DNA from 4 places in the Exiguobacterium sp. SH1S21 genome. Region 1 is predicted to be linked to each of the others. Evidence: riboswitches for the same ligand, from Rfam matches in the RefSeq annotation. Region 1 holds a riboswitch; each other region holds the start of a gene.
What was found. A riboswitch is a leader RNA that binds a small molecule or an ion and turns the genes downstream of it on or off. The one in region 1 is predicted to bind thiamine pyrophosphate.
Positions count from the first base shown of each region.

Region 2: another riboswitch for thiamine pyrophosphate. It lies ahead of tenA (thiaminase II); the one in region 1 lies ahead of thiT (energy-coupled thiamine transporter ThiT).
Region 3: another riboswitch for thiamine pyrophosphate. It lies ahead of EVJ24_RS08040 (YkoF family thiamine/hydroxymethylpyrimidine-binding protein); the one in region 1 lies ahead of thiT (energy-coupled thiamine transporter ThiT).
Region 4: another riboswitch for thiamine pyrophosphate. It lies ahead of thiW (energy coupling factor transporter S component ThiW); the one in region 1 lies ahead of thiT (energy-coupled thiamine transporter ThiT).

Region 1 covers NZ_SJUY01000003.1:175,490-180,715, reverse strand. The annotation lists gene pknB (Stk1 family PASTA domain-containing Ser/Thr kinase) at 1-686, shown strand, start outside; gene rsgA (ribosome small subunit-dependent GTPase A) at 730-1,614, shown strand; gene rpe (ribulose-phosphate 3-epimerase) at 1,616-2,272, shown strand; TPP riboswitch at 2,292-2,391, shown strand; gene thiT (energy-coupled thiamine transporter ThiT) at 2,466-3,038, shown strand; gene EVJ24_RS06195 (thiamine diphosphokinase) at 3,038-3,625, shown strand; gene rpmB (50S ribosomal protein L28) at 3,683-3,871, opposite strand; gene EVJ24_RS06185 (Asp23/Gls24 family envelope stress response protein) at 4,124-4,486, shown strand; gene EVJ24_RS06180 (DAK2 domain-containing protein) at 4,509-5,226, shown strand, end outside.
Region 2 covers NZ_SJUY01000001.1:616,558-621,783, forward strand. The annotation lists gene thiE (thiamine phosphate synthase) at 1-267, opposite strand, end outside; gene thiD (bifunctional hydroxymethylpyrimidine kinase/phosphomethylpyrimidine kinase) at 245-1,075, opposite strand; gene thiM (hydroxyethylthiazole kinase) at 1,072-1,863, opposite strand; gene tenA (thiaminase II) at 1,860-2,534, opposite strand; TPP riboswitch at 2,616-2,720, opposite strand; gene pelG (exopolysaccharide Pel transporter PelG) at 2,782-4,230, opposite strand; gene pelF (GT4 family glycosyltransferase PelF) at 4,211-5,226, opposite strand, start outside.
Region 3 covers NZ_SJUY01000004.1:231,373-236,598, reverse strand. The annotation lists gene EVJ24_RS08045 (GTP-binding protein) at 155-1,348, shown strand; TPP riboswitch at 1,414-1,514, shown strand; gene EVJ24_RS08040 (YkoF family thiamine/hydroxymethylpyrimidine-binding protein) at 1,594-2,187, shown strand; gene EVJ24_RS08035 (ECF transporter S component) at 2,180-2,755, shown strand; gene EVJ24_RS08030 (ATP-binding cassette domain-containing protein) at 2,748-3,860, shown strand; gene EVJ24_RS08025 (hypothetical protein) at 3,891-4,076, shown strand; gene EVJ24_RS08020 (energy-coupling factor transporter transmembrane component T family protein) at 4,076-4,813, shown strand; gene EVJ24_RS08015 (DUF1643 domain-containing protein) at 4,827-5,226, opposite strand, start outside.
Region 4 covers NZ_SJUY01000001.1:657,846-663,071, reverse strand. The annotation lists gene EVJ24_RS03310 (LTA synthase family protein) at 1-1,111, opposite strand, end outside; gene EVJ24_RS03305 (VOC family protein) at 1,224-1,622, opposite strand; gene EVJ24_RS03300 (YcxB family protein) at 1,716-2,219, shown strand; gene EVJ24_RS03295 (GNAT family N-acetyltransferase) at 2,201-2,680, shown strand; gene thiW (energy coupling factor transporter S component ThiW) at 2,715-3,203, opposite strand; TPP riboswitch at 3,267-3,365, opposite strand; gene EVJ24_RS03285 (hypothetical protein) at 3,390-3,710, opposite strand; gene EVJ24_RS03280 (aminoglycoside phosphotransferase family protein) at 3,755-4,723, shown strand; gene EVJ24_RS03275 (hypothetical protein) at 4,724-5,226, opposite strand, start outside.

The DNA of each region.
Region 1 (5,226 bases):
GGAAAGAGACGGTCGAGATGCCTGACGTCGAAGGGTTGTCTCAAACAGCAGCGGAACGAACGTTGAAAGATCTTGATTTCACAGATATTGAAATCCAATCCGAAGCGTCCGAAACGGTCGACAGCGGAGATGTGATTTCGCAGTCGATCACGCCAGGTGAAGAAGTTATCGCGTCGGAAGAGACGGTCACGCTCGTCGTCTCGACCGGTAGCAATAAAATTGAGCTTGCCAATTTGACGGGCTATACGTTCGAAGAGGCGTCAACTTATGCCGAGCAAAACAACTTGAAAATCGTGAAACGCGATGAGTATTCGACGAGCATCCCAGCGAATCAAATCATTCGTCAACTTCCGACGTCAGGGACGGCGGTCGACCCGGGAACGGAACTGACGGTCATCGTCTCACAAGGGGTCGAGCCGACCGACATCTCGATCGAGCGAGAAGTGGACGTCGAAATCGAACCGCCGGCAGAAGGTGAAGAGGCGGAGCCGGTCGAAGTCGTCATCCGTACCGTCGATGCCCGTGGTGAGATCGAAGTGTTGCGTGATATGATCACAGAAACGACGACGTATTCCTATACGCTCGTCATTGCTCCGGACGAAGTCGGTACCGCGACGATTGAAGTCGAGGGAGAAGTCGTTCGGACCGATACGGTGACATACGCCCAAGCAAAAGATTCACAATGAAGAGGTGGCGTGCGCGTCACCTCTTTTCTAAGGAGGAAACAGGATGAAAGGAACGATTATTCGCTTGCAAGGTGGATTTTATGATGTCATGACCGAAACGAAAGTTGAAATCAGATGTCGCGCCCGGGGAAACTTCCGGAACCGAAACATTTCGCCCGTCGTCGGGGACGACGTCGATATTCAAGACCAAGGGGACGGGACCGGCTACATCATGGCTGTCGATGAGCGGTCGAACCATCTCGTCCGTCCGCCGATCGCCAACATCGATCAGGCGTTTCTGCTCTTTTCCGTGAAAGAGCCGGCGTTCTCGTTTCATTTGCTTGACCGCTTTCTCATTTTGATCGAATCGAAGCAAGTTCACCCAATCATCGTGTTGACGAAGATGGACTTGTTGCTAGAAACTGAAAAAGAAAAAATTAGTGCGGCGGCAGCGCTATACCGTTCGATCGGCTATCAAGTCATTGAGACGTCGACCGAAGACGGAGCTGGAATCGAGCTCATCCGCAGCGCGTTCAAAGACAAGACGAGCGTGTTCGCCGGACAGACCGGCGTCGGGAAGAGTTCGTTGCTGAACGCGGTCGCACCGGAGCTCGAACTCGCGACTGGTAAAATTTCGAAAGCGCTTGGCCGCGGGAAGCATACGACGCGTCACGTCACGCTCATCACACTCGCGGACGGGTTCGTCGCCGATACACCTGGATTCTCGAGTCTTGAGTTCCCGGAAGAACTTGAAGTCGAGGAGATGCGTTGGTGTTTCCCTGAATTCGTCTTGCGGCACGATGACTGTAAATTCCGTGGTTGCGCCCATTTGAACGAGCCAGGTTGTGCCGTCAAAGCGGCGGTCGAGGCCGGAGAAATCGCTTCCACCCGCTATGCGAACTATGTTACGTTTATGGAGGAATTAAAAGATAGACAACGGAGGTACTAACATGATTAAAATCGCACCATCGATCCTGTCGGCCGATTTTGCCAACCTTGAGGCAGAGGTCAAAGCGGTCCAAGAAGCAGGGGCCGATTACATTCATTTTGACGTCATGGACGGTCAGTTCGTGCCGAACATCTCGATTGGACTGCCGGTACTCAAAAGTTTGCGTGACAAGTCGGACATGGTATTAGACGTCCATTTGATGATCGACCAACCGGAACGGTTCGTCGAGGACTTCGTTCAAGCAGGCGCCGATATCGTCACGGTCCATGTCGAGGCGACAAACCATTTGCATCGCGTATTGCAACAAATCAAAGGAGCCGGCGCCAAGTGTGGTGTCGTCTTGAACCCACATACGCCGTTGTCATCAATCGAGCACGTGCTCGGTGATGTCGATATGGTATTGCTCATGACCGTGAACCCTGGCTTTGGCGGCCAAGCGTTCATCGAAGCGGTCGTCCCGAAGATTGCGGCGCTCAGCGAGATGCGCCAAGCGCGTCGTCTCGACTTCGAGATCGAGATCGATGGCGGGGTAAATCCTGCGACGGCAAAACTTTGTATCGACGCAGGTGCCGACGTCCTCGTTGCCGGTTCAGCCATCTATAACGAACCGAGCTATAAAGACGCAATCGATAGCATTCGCAACGCGTCTCGTGTATAATTGTCTGTAGAACAACAAATATTGTCGCAAGGGGTGTCACATCTGTGGCTGAGAGGCATGAGCTAACCCTTTGAACCTGTTCCGTTCACACGGACGTAGGGATGTGGCGAAAATGCACGTTGCTACACGATAGCAGCATGGCGTTTACGTCATGCTGCTTTTTGTCGTTCACTCATATCAAGGAGGGAATAAGATGAAACAACGTTTAAAACTACAGGCGCTCATTGAAATCTCGCTGTTCGCCTCGCTCGGACTGATCTTTGACATGCTCATCCCATATCGGTTGCCGCAAGGCGGAGCAGTCAGCTTGGCGATGCTGCCGATTCTCGTGATGGCGTATCGGCATGGATTGAGAGGCGGACTCGCGACAGGCGCGCTCGTCGGGACGCTACAACTGTTATTTGGGGCCTATATCTTCACACCGGTCCAATTTTTACTCGACTACACGGTCGCCTACGGCCTCGTCGGAGTCGCCGGCATCTTCGCCGGGCAAGTCAAACAGTCGGCAAAAGACGGCGCCAAGAAAACGCTCACGTTCTATTTGATTCTCGGGGCGTTGATCGGCTCGGCGCTCCGCTACGTTGCGCACGTCGTTTCTGGCATCGTCTTCTTCGCCGAGTATGCGGAAGGACCGGTCGTCTTGTACTCGCTAGGCTATAACTTGACGTATATGTTGCCGTCGTTCCTCGTCTCGGCGGTCGTGATCGTGCTCTTGTTCACGTCGGCGCCGCGTTTCGCGACGCTCGCGACACGGGACATCAGATAATGCGCGTCTTGATTGTGGCTGCGAGCCCGGAAGCGGTCCCTGAGCTTCCTCGGAACGCCGATTACGTCATCGGCGTCGACGGCGGCTATCATACGCTGCTCGACCGTGGAATGAAGCCGGACCTGCTCGTCGGTGACTTTGATTCGTTCACAGGCACCGTGCCGGAGGAAGCTGTCCGTTATCCGTCTGAAAAAGACGTGACCGACCTTGAGATCGCTCTCGAGGCGGCACGAGGGAAAGGGGCGGACGTGATCGACGTATACGGTGCACTCGGGGGCAGGCTCGATATGACGCTCAGCAACGTCGGTCTGCTCGAAGCGTACCCCGAGATGCGGTTGTTCGCAGACGGGCAAGAAGTCCGTCTCGTCGGAAAAGGGGACTATCGTCTCCCGCGTCGTCCTGACCATTACTTGTCGCTCGTACCTTGGAAACGGGCCTCGGTCTCGATTCGTGGCGTCAAGTACCCGCTCGAGAACCATGACGTCGTCAGCCATGAGGCGCTGACGATCTCAAACGAGTGGTCGGCGGAAGAGGCGGACTTGCTCGTTCATAGCGGCAACGTCTTGATTATGTATATAAAGAAATAAACAAAAAAAATCCCATCGGCGCATGCCGCTGGGATTTATTTCGTTCGTGTATGGTAATTATACGCGTTCAACGAGACCTGATTTAAGAGCGCGAGCTGAAACCCAAACTCGTTTAGGTTTACCGTCAACGAGAATGCGAACTTTTTGTACGTTTACACCCCAAGTACGTTTTGTCTTGTTGAGTGCGTGCGAACGGTTGTTACCTGACTTAGGTGACTTACCTGTTACGTAGCATTTACGTGCCATGCGTTTCCCCTCCTTTTTTATGTGGGTTCGTCCTAATAGACACTCGTTTATATTAGCATGGGTTTTTTCACGATGCAACTAGAAAATAACCGGATGACAAGAAAAAAACTTGACATTACGGATGAGGATTTTAATAATGAATGAGGGTTGCGGTTACAATTGACCGAGTTTAGGGGCATGTCCTTTTAATAACTAGGTACTTATTGTAGAATATACTGTAGGAATCATTCCGAATAAAGGAGGCTACTCCATATGGCAATTGAAATGAAGACAACATATGGCAATATTGATATCACGAACGACGTGGTCGCGACACTCGCGGGCGGTGCGGCGATGGAATGTTTCGGCGTCGTAGGAATGGCGTCACAAGCTCAACTGAAAGACGGGATCGCAGAACTGCTCAAACGTGAGAACTATGCGCGTGGCGTTGTCGTACGTCAAGATGGAGAAGACGTACATATCGATATGCACATCATCGTGAGCTACGGGACGAAAGTGTCGGAAGTCGCGTACAACGTGCAAAGTCGTGTAAAATACACGCTCGGTGAAACTTTAGGATTAAACGTTTCGTCGGTAAATATATTCGTACAAGGCGTTCGTCTGACGAATGACTGACGAGAACGAAGGAGGATTTGGTGTGGGGTTAAAACGTTTAGATGGATTGGTGTTTGCGCAAATGGTCGCAAACGGTGCAGCCAACTTGAGCCAAAATGCAGATTACGTGGATTCGCTTAACGTCTTCCCGGTCCCAGACGGCGACACGGGAACGAACATGAATTTGACGATGACTTCAGGTGCGAAGGAAGTGGCCGCACTCGACACAGCGAACATCGCTGACGTGTCATCGAAGTTTGCCCGCGGCCTACTTATGGGGGCCCGTGGGAATTCGGGTGTTATTTTGAGCCAATTATTCCGTGGTTTCGGTAAATCGATCGAAGGAAAGACAGAATTGTCGACACTCGACTTTGCCGAGGCACTCAAACGTGGCGTTGACACGGCATACAAGGCGGTTATGAAACCGGTTGAAGGAACGATTTTGACGGTTGCTCGTGAAGCGGCCGACGAAGCGCTCCGTGCCTCTGAGTCGACGAGCGATTTCAATGAGTTCATGGAGCAAGTGATCACGGAAGCGAAAGCTTCGCTCGAGCGGACACCTGATTTGTTGCCGGTCTTAAAAGAAGTCGGTGTCGTCGACTCAGGCGGTCAAGGTCTCCTCGTCATCTATGAAGGGTTCCTCGCGAGCCTTGAAGGGAAAGAGCTCGAGAAGCCGCACGCACCGGTCATGGATGCCCTCGTTGAGGCAGAACACCATGCTGCGCAAGGTTTCATGTCGACGGAAGATATCGAATTTGGAT
Region 2 (5,226 bases), on a different contig from region 1:
GACCCCATCTGCATCGAGTTTGATTGCCAATTCGACGTCATCGTTAACGATGAACGGGACACGGTACTGTCGACAAAGTGTATGCAACGCTCGTGCCATCGCTTCTTTTTTATCCCCATACAGTGGCTCTTTACCTTTTTCGCGAAATTGAAAACATGTCACACCACATTGAAACGCCGTTTCGACCGTCTGAACGAGATCAAACGTATCCGCCGTGCCGCAGATGAAGTAGAGCTTTAACCGCTCAACGATAGGCGATGAATTCAATGGAAACCACCTCTTTCGGGTGCTTGTTATACGCCCAATGATTTGTCGGTCCATGCCCGTTGCCGATCTTTAATCCGTGGGCGATGGCACTATGGATGAACTGTTTCGCCTTCTGCGCGGCTTCCATAACGGTATACCCGTTCGCGAGCTCCGCTGTTAGCGCAGCCGAAAACGTGCAACCGGTCCCGTGCGTATCTTTCGTCAGCAACCGTGGCGTCACCATTCGAAACGTATCGGTTTTCGTCATGACTAGGTCTTCGGCGAGAGGACCATCCAAATGACCGCCTTTCAACATGACGACGTCTGCCCCGTAAGACAACAAGCGCTCAGCTGCTTTCATACGATCAGTGAACGTACAAATCGTCAAGCCGGTCAACACTTCAGCTTCAGGGATATTTGGCGTGACGACCGTCGCCATCGGTAACAGCCTCGTCCGTAGCGCGGTGACGGCGTCCCGTTCAAGCAAGGTCGCACCGCCTTTAGCGATCATGACCGGATCGACGACGACATTTTGAAAACGATGCTGCTCGAGCGCGTCAGCTACGACATCAATCAACTCACGATTGAACAGCATCCCGGTCTTGCACGCCGAGATGATAAAGTCTGATCCGACTGCATCGAGCTGGCGTGCGACGAGGTCGGCGGAGACGGCTTCGACACCGTGCACGCCACGCGTGTTTTGAGCCGTCACCGCGGTCACGACACTCGTGCCAAATACGCCTAATTCTTGAAACGTTTTCAAATCGGCTTGGATTCCGGCGCCCCCGCCAGAGTCCGAGCCGGCGATGGTCAAGACTTGAGGCCTCATCGCGCGAACACCTCGATTCGGTCGCTCGGCAGGTCAGTTGACGTCATGGTAGCGAGCGCGTTGAGAAAGTGGATCGGGAAATCCCCCGGACCCGTCGCTGCTTCACTCGCCAACTCGCCGCATCGTGCATATCCGGTGAGCGCGGTCGAGGTTGCCGTCATCACGTCCGGTTCAACAGCAAGGAACGCACCGACGACCGCACTGAGTAGACAGCCAGTGCCTGTCGTCTCTGTCATGAGCGGATGCCCGCCCAAAATTTCTAGCGTGACCGTCCCATCGCTCACGAAATCTGTCGCCCCGGTAATCGCGACAACACAGCTATATCGGTTCGCTGCTCGTTCGGCGAGTTGTTGCGGATGATGTGTGCCGCTTCCGGCGTCGACCCCTTTCGTCGTCCAACCGGCATCGACAAGCGTGGCGACTTCCCCGGCGTTCCCACGGATGACCGTGACGCGTACGTCTTGCAAAATCCGTTCGACGACGTCGCGGCGGAACGATGTCGCCCCGACACCGACCGGGTCTAGGACGACAGGACGATCCGACTGATTCGCGGCTTGTCCGGCACGTATCATCGTCGCCTCGGTCATAGCGTCAAGCGTCCCGATGTTTAAGACGAGGGCATCGCTCACGGTCGCCATGTCTGCCACTTCTTCGATCGCATCGGCCATGACCGGGGAAGCCCCGACGGCGAGCAACCCGTTGGCCGAGAAGTTAGCGACGACGGTGTTCGTAATGTTATGGACGAGCGGTCGCTTCAACCGGACGGCTTCCCATAGATCCGGCCTCATTGTCCCACCTCAAGCGGCAGTTCCCACGATTCGAGTGTCCAGGCCATCTCCCAAAACGCGAGCTCATAGTAGCAACTTTTCAAAAACAGTTGCTGATAGCGAATCCGTTCTGACTCCGTCGCTTGTCCCGCCAATTCATCAAGTCGCTCGATCTGCTCTTCGACAAGTTCACGGAACCATTCCGAACCGTACGTCGCAATCCAAACAGAGTAAATCGGATGGTCTGGTTCTGCGTCCTTCAAGCGCTCCCCGATCTCGTAATACACCCAGTAGCATGGAAGAATCGCCGCGAGCACGTCTCCGAGCGTCGGGCCGGCTTGTTGCATATGGAGCGCGTATGCATAAGCCGTCGGAGCTGGTTCGAACGTCGCCCACTCCATGTCACTAACCGCGAGCATCGTAAAAAATTCCCGATGCAACTCGTGCTCCGCCTCGATCGTGTGGAGGGCGTGCGTCAAAAATCGGCTCGCCAGCTCCATCGTCGGGGCAAGTGTAGCGCCCTTCGCCTGTACTTTCGAAAATTGATTCAAGTAGTACGAGTCTTGCATCACGTAATGCCGAAACTTCGCCTCGTCGAGCGTCCCGTCTCCGAGCGCGCGGACGAACGGATGGTGGAAACTCGCCTCAAACAAGGCGTCGGCCTCTTGGCGGATGTGTGCGGTAAATGTCATCGTATTCTCCTCCTTTGTATGAAAAAAGACGCCGCCTCCCATAACGGAAGCGGCGTCGGCCATACACAAAGAGTGTGAGAAAGGACGTTTCGCCCACTTCCCTCCGCTAGCGTGAACTAGATCAGGTTCAAAGGGTCTGGACCTTGTCCATCTCAGCCGCGTCAAGCGACTCCCCTAGTGGCAAACATTATGAAATTCGGTCATCTTCGACCACATCATATCAATCTTTTTGAAAAATGCAAACCCTTTAACGCGAGAAGCGACGGTTGAGAGCGCTCCCAAAATGCGAGAACCGTTCCGTCCCGAGCTTACGACGGTTCGAGGCCGCGAACACGTAATAATCGACCTTCCCCATAAAATAAATCAAGCGCAGTCCTGCGATAAAGAACGTGATGATCGTGCTGATTGCAAAGCCGACCCCATACCAATCGATCCCGCGCGATAGTAACGACAACGTGAACAAGGCGTTCAATGTGAAGAACGATAGGTTGACGAACAACGCACCACGCCGGTCCTCAAAATAAAGCAAGAGCAGCGTCAGTACGAGAATCATCGCGTTCGCGAACGCGGCGAGCGTCGTCATCCGGAAAATTTGACCGACTTCTTCCGGGACACCGATCCAACCGACGAACACACCCGCCATCAGGATCGCGAACAAGGTGACGACACCTTGACTTCGCCCAAGTCGGATCAATTCATTTTTCAACACCGTCGTCATCGTCTGCTTCGCCTTCTCAATTTGGTGTAACGCCCCGCCATAATTGATCAAGCCGTAAAACGTTCGATAGCGCTCGTAAAACCTTGTCTCGACAGCGACGACGAACAAGAGCTGGGTCGGGATGATCGTCAAGTACGACCAGAACACAGCCGTGTCATAATACGGATTGAACACGAACGAATCGGCAATCACCATGCGCCCTTCACCAAACCAAATGATGAAGTTGGTCACCCAGATTCCAAGCACGTATAACACACCAATCGCAAACAAGTCCGGATACTTATCAAAGTACCGGAAGTATGAAAACTCTCGCGTCGCATACCTAAGTGGAAACGTTCGGAGCATCGCGAAGAATAGCCCGAACAGCGTCACGACCATCCCAACAGTAAAGCCAAACAGAAGCTCGAGGCTCGATGGGTTGACCATGAGACGACTGATCAAATAGACGCTCGCGACTGAAATAACCCCGCCTAGCAAGAAGCTGTAAGCGACCGCTTGATAAAATTTGGCGGCGCTCAAGAACAGGAACATGACCCAGATGACGTTGATGGTCATGAATAAGACGAACAGGACGAGCTTATAGGCGAAACTGAGCGGTGAAATCAGCCAAAACACGCTATACATGACGACGGCAGCGAGAATCGTCACTTTTAACATGCCGGTGAAGACAGGAAAGATCTCATGGGCTTTCTTTTCATAAAATAAATCAGCCACGTATCGCGTGACGACGAGCTGCTGAAAACTAAATAGAATTTGCGAGAAAATGAACGCGTAAGACACGGATAGCATAAACAGTGTCCGTTCCTCGAGTGACAACATCGGCATCTGAAACGCCAACCATTGAATCGTACCGACAACGAGGATGACGATCAGCCAAGGGCCCGATGTGACGAGACCGGAAAACGTGTACGCCTTCAGTCTTGAAGAGTAATAGTCTTCTTGAAACAGCTTTTGTAACTTAAACCCGATGCCCGCCATACTGTTCCCTCCTCGCTTCATAGATGGCTTTATAGCGGTCGACGAACTGTTGCAATCGATAATACTGACGGACACGCTCGCGGCCGTTTTTACCGAAGCGCATCCGTTCGCGCGGATAATCCATCATCCATTCGACTTTGTCAGCGATGGCTTCCGGATGGACCGGAGGAACGATGAAGCCGGCCGGACCGAACGGATCATCAGCGCGTCCGTAAAGTAGTTCCGAACAAGCCCCGACATCGGTCGCCACCCAAGGGATGCCAGCCGCCATCCCTTCTAAAATGGCGAGCGGCTGCCCTTCCGATATGCTCGTCAGCAACAACAAATCAAATTTCGGCAACCAGTCTTGTACGTTCACTTTCCCGACGAGTTCGACATAGTCGGTCAGCCCGCTCTGCTCAATCAGTAGACGACATTCTTCGGCGTACTCTTCGTCCTCATCAAGCGGACCCATGATTGTCAGTTTAAACAGCCGATGGCGCTCTTGAAGGATTTTTGCGGAATAAATCATCGTCTTCAAATCCTTGATCGGAACGAGGCGGACGATAGCCCCGATTTGGAACACATCATTCTCAGCTCGCTCAAGCGTAGCGTGGATATGACGGTCGTCAATCCCGTTGGCGATAATTTTCGTCTTCTCGCTAGGCGCCCCAATCCACTCTTGATATTCGCGATTCCGCTCGAAGAGTGTGATAATCTCGTCGGCCGCGTTATACGCCTCGCGTGACAAGTGATGGAAAAAGCGAACCCATCTCGGTTTGTAAGGGGACGGAATCCAATAAGACTGAAGGATTTCTTCCTCGCGTTCACGTGAGTAGATGCCGTGTTCGGTCAAAATGAACGGGATACCTTGCGTCTCTTTCATGTAAGATGCAACGACACCGGCGTAGCCTGTCGAGATGGAGTGGACGAGATCGACTTTTGGTAACGGTTGATGCAACACACGCAAGATCGGCATATACATACTTTGCCACATCCAAAAGTAGTCGATGAACG
Region 3 (5,226 bases), on a different contig from region 1:
GTGTACACAAAAACCCTGAGCAATAGACTTTTTTTAGTGTCTATTACTCAGGGTACAGTTTACTCCTTTTGAGCGTGTTTTTTTTGTTGACAACGGACGTGATCCCGTTCATTATCTAAAAAGTAATGATTACGATTTAAAGGTGGTATACATCATGAAACGAATTCCGATCACAGTCTTGTCCGGATATTTAGGAAGTGGCAAGACGACGTTGCTCAATCATATGTTGAACAATCGGGATGGTAAAAAATATGCCGTCATCGTCAACGACATGAGCGAGCTGAACATCGATGAGCGATTGATTGACGGGGCAGGTTTTTCACGGACGGACGAGAAGTTGGTGGAGCTGTCTAACGGCTGCATCTGCTGCACGTTGCGAGAAGATTTACTCGAAGCGGTCAGCGAGATTGCGAACGACCGACAGCTCGACGGCATCATCATCGAGTCGTCTGGTATCTCGGAGCCGATCCCGGTCGCGCAGACGTTTACATATGCGGATGACGCCTTGGGTATCGACTTGACGAGCCGTGTGTATGTTGACGCGATGGTGACGGTCGTCGACGCGTATCGATTTTTAAAAGACTTCAACTCGGGCGAATCACTGCATGAACGGAAACAGGCTGTCGACACGGGTGATGTCCGGGAAGTCGTCGACTTGCTCGTCGATCAAGTCGAATTTGCCGACATCATCGTCCTCAACAAGGCAGACCGGGTCACGGAACCGGAACTGCACGAGATCGAAAGTCTGTTACGCGCGTTAAACCCGGCGGCGCAACTTTTGACAAGCACATACGGGAACGTGTTGTTGTCCGACCTATTAGACGTGAACTTGTTCGATTTTGACCAGGCGATGCACGCCGCCGGATGGATCCAAGAGCTCGAGACAGACGACCATACCCCTGAAACCGAAGAGTACGGCATCAGTTCGTTCGTCTATCGCCGCCGCCGTCCGTTCCACCCGGAGCGTTTACATGCGTGGATCGAACAGTTCCCGGAAGAAGTCGTCCGGGCGAAAGGTTTTTTATGGATCGCCTCACGGAACGACATCGCGTGCTTGTTCTCCCAAGCGGGGTACGCGTCGACGCTCGAACATGCGGGCCGTTGGCTCGCGACGCTTCCTGACGCGGAACGAAAGCAGATGTTCGCCGCCGAACCAGAGCTTGAGGCCGATTACATCGAGCCGTACGGCGACCGCCAGACGGAGCTCGTCTTGATCGGTCACCGAATGGACCGAGTGCGCGTCGAGCTTGAACTTGACGCCTGTCTACTGTCAGACGAAGAGATGGCGTCAGACTGGACAACGTTACGGGATACGCTTCCAGGAAACGGAATCGCGACGTTTTCATGATTTAACCGTTTACAATTCAGAATCGAACGGCTATACTTTTGCTTGCATGAACAACCGCATACATTGGACTACACTAGGGGTGCTTCGGCTGAGATGTGAGCATGGCTCCAATCCCTTATAACTCGATCCAGGTAATACTGGCGTGAGGAAGTGTGGCACTTTTTCTGATGGATTGATGATTGGATAAGTGGCCGCATTCTCATGGATGCGGCTTTTTTGTGTAACCAAATAAGGGGGGAATCATCATGAATCAACAATGTGGAACGAGCCCGATCGTCGGGTTCCGCTTTACGCTAAGCCCGATGACGTCAGAGTTCATACCGGTCATCAAAGGAGCACTCAAAGAGACTGATTTAAGCAACGTCTGGAGGCACACGGACGATGTATCGACCGTGATTCGCGGTCGGGCCGAGCACGTGTTTGACGTCGCGAAAGCAGTCTTGTCACACGCCACGAGAACAGGGGCGCATGTGTCGATGAGCGGGACGTTCTCGGCCGGATGTCCGGGCGACACGGCCGGGGACAATCTGCTCGACGTATCGAGTGAGCCGGTGAACGGGCGAGCGGCTGCCCAATACGTCTCTTCACAGTTCGCACTCTACCCGCTCGGTGATGATGATTACATGGACATTATCTATGAAGAGGTCGATTTCGCGAAAGCACGGGGCGTCTTCAATGACACGATGCATTATGCCTCAGGGATCCACGGAGATATCGAGCCGGTGTTCGCGTTTTATGAGGCGACGTTCAACCGCGTCCGCGAGAAGACGAGCCACGTCGTCATGACGGTCACGTTCAGTGTGAACAGTCCGTCGCACGAGGGACGCGTTGATGCTTAACTCATGGAAGTTGAAAGAAATCGTATTGCTGTCGATTTTATCGGTCGTCTTTGCCGTCGTCTATTTGGCGTTCGTCCATGTCGGGAACCTTTGGGCCGGTCTCATTGGACCGATCGCCTATGAATGGATTTTTGGGATTTGGTTCATCGTCTCGATTATTACCGCCTACATCATTCGAAAGCCAGGCGCCGCCTTTTTGTCGGAAGTGCTCGCGGCGTCGATCGAGATGATGATCGGCAATGCGATCGGTCCGCGCATCATCCTCGTCGGCATCATTCAAGGACTCGGCGCCGAAGCGGCGTTCGCACTAACCGGGTATAAGCGGTATGACTTGTGGGTGCTCATGCTCGCCGGATTCGGTGCGGCAATGACGAGTTTCGCATATACGTACGTCATGGGAGGTCTCAGCGCGCTCAGTCCGACGTACGTGGCTTTGATGTTCGCACTACGGGCGACGAGCGGGATGCTCATCGCAGGGATCGGCGGGAAGATTTTGAGCGACTTGTTGCTTCGAACGGGTGCGCTAGAAGGATATGCCGTCACCCGGCAGAGGAAGGCACATGGTTGAGACCGAGCGTCTGGCGTTTCGTTTCCCGGGGGAAGGACGCGACGTATTGACAGATATCACACTTCGTCTTACGGACGGCAGGACGCTCATCACCGGGGCGAGCGGGTCGGGGAAGTCGACTTTGTTCGCCTTGTTCAATCGGCTCTACCCGGACAACTGTGATGGGATTGTGACGGGGCGATTGCATCTATTCGGTCGGTCCTATGCCACGTATCGGCCTGGCGAGGTGAATCGCCGCGTCGGGACGGTGTTTCAAGACCCGGACAGCCAGTTCGTCATGCAGACGGTAGAGGAAGAGCTGATTTTCACGCTCGAAAACTTTTCGGTCGTCCGAAGCGAAATGATGGGCCGTGTCTCAGCGATTTTGTACGAGTTACATTTGTCCGATTATCGCCACCGCACCATCCATGATTTATCAGGGGGCGAGAAGCAGCAAATCGCCGTCGCCTGTGCCTTGATCGGACGTCCGGAATGGCTCTTACTCGACGAACCGCTCTCACACCTCGACCCGGCGACGGCACGTCGGTTCGTTCGCTGGCTCGACAAGTCCGCACGGAACGTCAATATCGTCGTCATCGAGCATCGTCCGTACATGTGGGGCGACTTCTTTGACCGGCACTTGGAACTCGTGAACGGAAGGATCGCAGGCGATGGATCGTTCGTCGTTCAACCGGATTATACATTTACGCCGATTGAAACGACACGGGGCACAAACATATTATTTCAGATACCGAAAGTGAATCACAAAAAGTTCCAACTTGTAGCGAGCAAAATCGCAGTGGCCCCCGGGGATGTGATCGCCATCCTTGGTCGGAACGGCAGCGGCAAATCGACGTGGCTAAAAAGCCTGGCGCGGCATCACCGTGAAGTCGGGCTCGTCCCGCAATCCCCGGCACATTTGTTTGTGACGAGTGACGTGTCGCGGGAACTAGCGTATGGACATAACCGTTCAATCGAGGACATGTTGGCACGCCTCGGGCTTGAACGTCTGCGTGGCGCCCATCCACTCTCACTCAGTCACGGTCAAAAACGGAGACTCGCCATCGGGGTGATGCTTCTGTCGGGTAAACAACTGCTCGCGTTTGATGAACCGACGGCCGGTTAAGACGAGGCATCACTTCGAGCGCTCCATGCATTGATAGCTGAACGAGTCCGTGCGGGGCAGACGGTCTTGTTCGTAACGCACGATCTCAGTTTCGCCCGTGCCGCGAGCACGTATTATTTGATGAGTGACGGGAACTTGAGTGGGCCGTACGATGCGTCGATTTGGGACGACTCGGACTTATTGCGGGCCCACGGACTGTTGACGGAGGCGCTTTGATGACGTTTCACGAGATGAACCCGACAATCAAGTTCTTGACCGTGACGTGTCTCATGTTCGGTCTCGCCTTCATGTACAACCCGTGGACTCCGCTCGTCGTCTTCTTCGGCACACTCGCCCTCCAATTCATCTTTTCCGACGTGAGCTGGAAGCGATGGGGACTGTTCATGATCCCATTTTTACTGACCGCGCTCGGGACGCTTTGGACGACGCTCGTCTTCGGCAGAGAGGCGAGCGGGCAAGTCGTGTTCTCGCTCTTCGGCAATGATGTCACCGAGGAGAACGTGTTGTTGGCGGCGACACTTTCGCTTCGGGTCCTCGCCTTTACGGTCCTGTCGCTTCTGTTCACGCTGACGACGGACCCGAAGCGGTTCGTCTACAGTCTGATGCAGCAGGCGAGATTGTCTCCGAACATCGCCTATAGCGTCTTCGTCGGCTTTCGCTTTTTCCCGATTTTAAAGATCGAACTGATGCAGCTCTATGAAACGCATGCCTTACGTGGGGTGCGCCTCGACACCCGGATCGATCACGTGCGGCACATCCCGAAACTCCTAATCCCGCTTCTTGCCGGCGCTATCCGTCAAGCCGAGCGGATCGCGTTCTCGATGGAGGCTCGGGGATTTACGGGTGAACATCGTTCCACGTACGAGGTGATTCCGGTCACGCGAAACGATTTTCTGTTGGCGTCACTCTTGTTCACGCTGTTCGGAGTAAGTGTATGGATCGGCGTGCGATAAAAAACAGGACGACTCATTTCGAGTCGTCCTGTTTTGTCTCTTTCAAGATCTTAAATTTCGGTTTGATCGATTCGTTATTGAACGCTTCGAGTACCGTATTTTCATTGGCCATGCGAATTTGTTGCGGTTCGCCTTTTGACGTCGTACCGATACAATACATGCTCGCCTCGTGCTCGGCGAATAACGTCTTGTACAGTGTGGAATGGTGCATGAGGCGCCCGGGCGAACCCCAACCGACGATGATCATGCCGCCGCTCGTCTCGACCTCGTCGAGCGTCTCTTCCACGTAATGAAAGTTCACTTCGTCGAGTTGAGACTCGACGTAGGGTAGGTTGTCATTGATGGCGAGCGTCGGGACGAGACTGATGACGCGCATCTCGCGGATCGGTTTGTCCAAATGGTTCCGCATGAGC
Region 4 (5,226 bases), on a different contig from region 1:
TCGCTTCGACGGAAGTGGTCAAGAAGTCTTTGTCGTTAAGTGCCATGCCGATCACGTCCTGAGCGGGGTAATCGTCTTTGCTGAAAAAATGATTGAAGCCGATATTGTCGTAGACGTTGTCGCGGTTCCAAAACGTTTTATCGAACGCATGCATCGCGGCCGTATCATAGCCGGCTTGGCGCAAACGTTCAGGTAAGGCGTCAAACGTATGGTCACCGTACTGGGTGTACACTGAACCGGATTTGACGGGATAGAGCGAGGTGTTGACCGTGAATTCTGCGTCCGACGTCCGGCCTTCGTGCGTCTGATGATAGAAGTTCGGGAAGTACAACATCTCGTCACGAAGCGCGTTCAAGTTCGGTGTCAGTTCCTGTCCGTTGATCGTCTGTCCGATCACCGACGTCTGGAACGACTCGAGCTGCAGCATGATGACGTTCGTATCAGCCGTTGTCTCGACGTCGGTTGGAGTCGAGGTACCGAGCCGCGTCTCTTCTTGTGCGGTTAAGCCGTCTCCGAAGCCGAGTTGGTCGCCGATGCCACGGAATAAGTCGAGGCCGTGATACCCCCAAAAGCCGTACTCGTAATATTCACGCATGTTCGAAATCGGTGCTTGCTCGTCATCATTCGGCTGACTGACGGTTAATGGAACGACGAAGGCGGCCAAGCCGATGACAAAACCGGCAGCGGCGATCCGGCGGTTTTTTCCTGTGACTTGCGCAGGTCTTTTTCTCATATAGACGAGGACAGCGGTATAAAGCACCAGGTCCGCGAACAATAGAAAGTCGGTCGGTTGAATCAACGTCAGGAAGCCGCCGCCGACGTCGCCCATCTGACCAACGTCTGACAAAAGCGCGACCGACAACAGATTGCCGAAATAGCGGTAATACCAGACGTCGGAGATGAGGAGTGTGCTGTGTAGAAACAGCGAGGCGAATAAAATCCAGCGCCGTGTTTTCGTCTTCACGAGTAGAGCCCAGCTCGTCATCATGAGAATCATCCCGATATTGACGAGTAAAAAATGAACGTTGAACGCGCTCGCGGTCAAGACGCTGAATAAAAATAGTTTGGCAAGTGATAGTGACAGATAACTCCAATAATCAAGATATTTCATAAATAGCCTCCAAACGGTACGTACACGTCGTATTCTTTTTCATGTACCTGTTCGTAGGTGGCGGGAAACATGGGGGTGTGCGATACGGACGAAAAAAAGCGAGGCGAGCGCCTCACTTGATCAAAAATGTGTCCCGAAGCTCGATGATCGTGTCTTCCGGGGCTTTTAGTTTGCTCAAATGTCCATCGACGACGAAGTAGATGTTGCCGCCATGTTTCGGCAAGAACGTGACACCGAGCGCCTCGAGCCGACGGACTTCCGCTTCAAGGTCATCGACGTACAAGGCGAAGTGAACGGGTCCGGCCGCATGTTTCGAATACGGCGATAACGTCTCGTCGGTCTTCGCCGTCTGGAGTTCGATATAGAAGTCGCCGAGCTTGAGCCAACTGTTGAACGCCCGGGTATGGAAGTTGGGTGACTCTTGGACGAGCTCAAAACCGAGCGTTTCATAAAATTGCTTTGACGCCGCATAGTCGGGCGTTTGGATACAGAGATGGTGGATTTGTTTCATCGTGTCACTCCTTTGCTTTCATTTTAGCGAATAGGAGCCTGAAGCGGAACTTTTCTTGAACGAAGACGTATACGACACCGAGGAGGGATACATATGGAAATCCAATACGAATTGACGGAAGAAGACTACATTCACTTCAACTTGAGTCATATTAGACGTTCAAAGATAGGGAAGAGGATGCTATTCCTGCAGCGCATCATCGGGCCCGTCATCATTTTAGGTGGTGGCGCTTTGACGTTCGCGACATTGTTTCAAGATACGAGCTGGTGGCTGTTTGGGGTGTATGGCGTCATCAGCCTCATCTGGTTTCTGTATTATCCGAAGTATTTTGAACGGCATATCCGAAAACAGACGAAGCGGATGATTCAAGAACGAAGCAATGAAGGCATGATCGGCCCGCATACGATGGATCTGGATGAAGACGGTCTTCGTGACAAAAATGCGTTCGGGGAGACGAAAGTCTCATGGAGCGGCATCAAGGAAGTCGTCGAGGAAGCCGATTATGTGTATTTGTATAACTCGTCGGTCAGCGCCTACATCTTGCCGAAACGCGGGCAGGACATGGAGGAGGTACAACGATGGCTACCGATGCGTTGACGATTCAACCGATTGATGAGACGAACTTGGATGCGGTCGTCGCCTTGACCGTCGCACCTGGTCAGGCCCGCTTTATCGAAACGAACGCGGAATCGCTCCGCGAGATGGACGTCGACGTCAAGTACGCGTGGACGTGCTACGCGCTCTGTCGAGACAATCAACCGGTCGGCTTCATGATGGTCGGGGCCGAGAACAAGGTGGAGCGTTACGTCTGGCTCGACCGCTTTATGATTGATATGGATGAGCAAGGGAAAGGCATCGGGTCAACATTTTTGCAACTTGCGATTGAGTGGATGCAAGAGCGATTTGATGTCGATGACCTCATCCTCAGCCTCCATCCGACGAATGAACCGGCGAAACGGTTTTATGCGAAGGGCGGATTCGAGGACAGTGGCTTGATTGATGAAGCGAACGGGGAAGAGATTTGGGTGTATCACGTGAAGCAGGGACAGCCTTCCTAAGTCGGCCGTCCCTGTTTTGGTGGTTGTTGTTCAATTATCGCTTTATCGTAAGCGGACGCAATTGTTTGACCCGAGCCAAGACGATCCAGCCGAGGATGGCTCCAGTCACGCTCGAGGCGAGGAAGACCGGGAAGAAGAACAGCGCCCCAAACTCAGAACCCATTAAGATTTTCGCGTACGGGACGGCGATGAGCGAGGCAATGACGCCCGTCCCGATGACTTCACCGAGCGCAGCGAAAGCGACCCGGTTCGTCCGCACGTAAAATAGTCCAGCAAGCAAGGCGCCGATCATACCACCTGGGAAGGCGAGCAACGACCCGGTCCCGGTCATGACACGGACGAGTCCGGTCACGAACGCGACGAGGACGGCACCAATCGGACCGACGGTGACGGCGGCGATGACGTTCACCATATGTTGCACCGGATAGGCCCGGGCGACACCGGTCGGGATGGAGATGAATAAGGAGCCGATGATGGCGATGGCGATGAGCATCGCCATCCAAGTGAGTTGTTGAATACGCATGAAGTGTCTCCTTTCAAAATGAAAACGCCACTTCTCCAAGTGGAAAAGTGGCGTGGACAGACAGACGTATCCAAGCCACTTCCCTACGCTGGTATGAGCCAGATCAGGTTCGAAGGGTCCGGCAGTTGCCGTCTCAGCCCGAAGGCTCCCCTAGTGGTCGTTTATTGGTTTGAGTATAGCATAACGTTATTTTGTTGCCTCAATTTTTCGCGGTCGGAAGATGAAATAAATGATACCGCTATACAGGGCGTATAAAAACAGGGAAAACATGAGATTGATGACCCACGGGAGTGTACCCATAAATACGGTGACCGAGGCGTTACGGAACCAGCCGAGTGAAAGACATAGTCCGACAAAGCTGAGCACGATCGTCGTCCAAAAGCTGATATCTGGACGTCTCGACACACGGCGAACGACTAGACCAATTATGAAGCTGAAGACAGCCGTCGCACCTAAATACATATAGAGTAGCGCATCGACCGGGTATGAATAATAGACAACGTCCATATTATTTCCTCCTAAACGAAGTGTGGTGAAAGGAAGTGAGGTCAGTGAGGGATGCCATCCCATGGCGTGACGAGTCTTACCGTGAACAGTTCGAGCACTGGCTCGATGGTCACGTGCCAGGCGTGACGTGGCGGGTTGTGAAAGATACCGATTTGACATACTTGATGTATGGAGAGTACGGGGCAGACCGTTACTACGCCAAGGCGGTGACAGCAATCAGTGGTGGCGAGGCTGAACTGTCGATGCATCTAGCCGAACGGCATCCGGGACTCGTCCCGGAGGTCATCGCCATTGCCGCGACACGCAACTGGCTACTTATGCGAGACATCGGCGGGTATGCACTTCGTGAATACCCCAAGCACAGTCGGTACAAAGCGGCTGTGCGTCAATATGCGAAACTACAGAGAAAAGAAGCGAATTACACGGATACGCTTTTGGCCTACGGTATCCCGGACCGGCGTCCGGCTCGTCTAAAAGAAGAGATACGGACGTATTTACCCGAGTTATGTACGGGGTTAGATCGAGATAAGGCAGAGGCGGTGCTGGCGCTCCAAGACGAACTCCTCACCATGTGCGACGAGCTCGCGACTGGGGTGCCGATGAGTCTCGAGCACGGCGACTTACATGGCGGCAACATCTTTTGGCGCAAACAGACGGATGACTTATGTATTCTCGATTGGGGCGATGCGACCGTCACCCATCCGTTCTTCAGCGTCCGTGTGTTTTGGAACGCGCTCTACGACTTGTTGCCGGAAGACGATGAAGTCGCATGGTATGAACAGATTCAGAAGATGCGTACCGTCTACTTGGCTGAGTGGGAAAGTGTGGCGCCGCGGGACTTGCTATGGCGCCATTTGTTGATCGCTGAAGAGCTCGGTTGCGTATATCGGGCGCTGTCGTGGCATGTATATGTGACCAACTATCGGTATGATCCGTCCGAGTCAGCCGATAAACCGGTCCAATGGCTCAACTTGTTCCTCGAGTATCGGGACTTGAAACGTCGCGGTACGTGATCACTCATTCTTCTCGAGCAGGTTTTCATAATCCGTCTCGTTCCAAAACAGCTGGGCGATTGACTCCGGTGCTTTCAAAATCTCACCGTCTTGGTCGTAGACGATGGCGTAGCCGTTTTCGATCTCAAAGACGATCAAGTCGGCCGTCACTTCCTTGACGCCGTTCCCGGCAATGATGACGTTCTCGATTGGGTCGCGTGCGACTTGAACTCCCCATTCGTCGAGCTCGACGATGAGCGCTGACGTGTAGGCATGGCGGTCGTAAATCGATTGAAACTCGTCTTGCGTCAATGTGACGTCGGTCGGGGGGGCACTCGTCCCGTATTTGCGCTTCTCAATCTCCTCAACGAATTGCGTGAACGACTCTTCTTGCCAAAAGAGCGGTGCGACCGACTCGGGACCGTTGGCGATTTCACCGTCTTCATTCTCATAGACGGTCGCGTACGTGCCGTCGTCGAGCTTGAACGGATAAATATCGGCGTACGTATGATGGATCTCGTCCC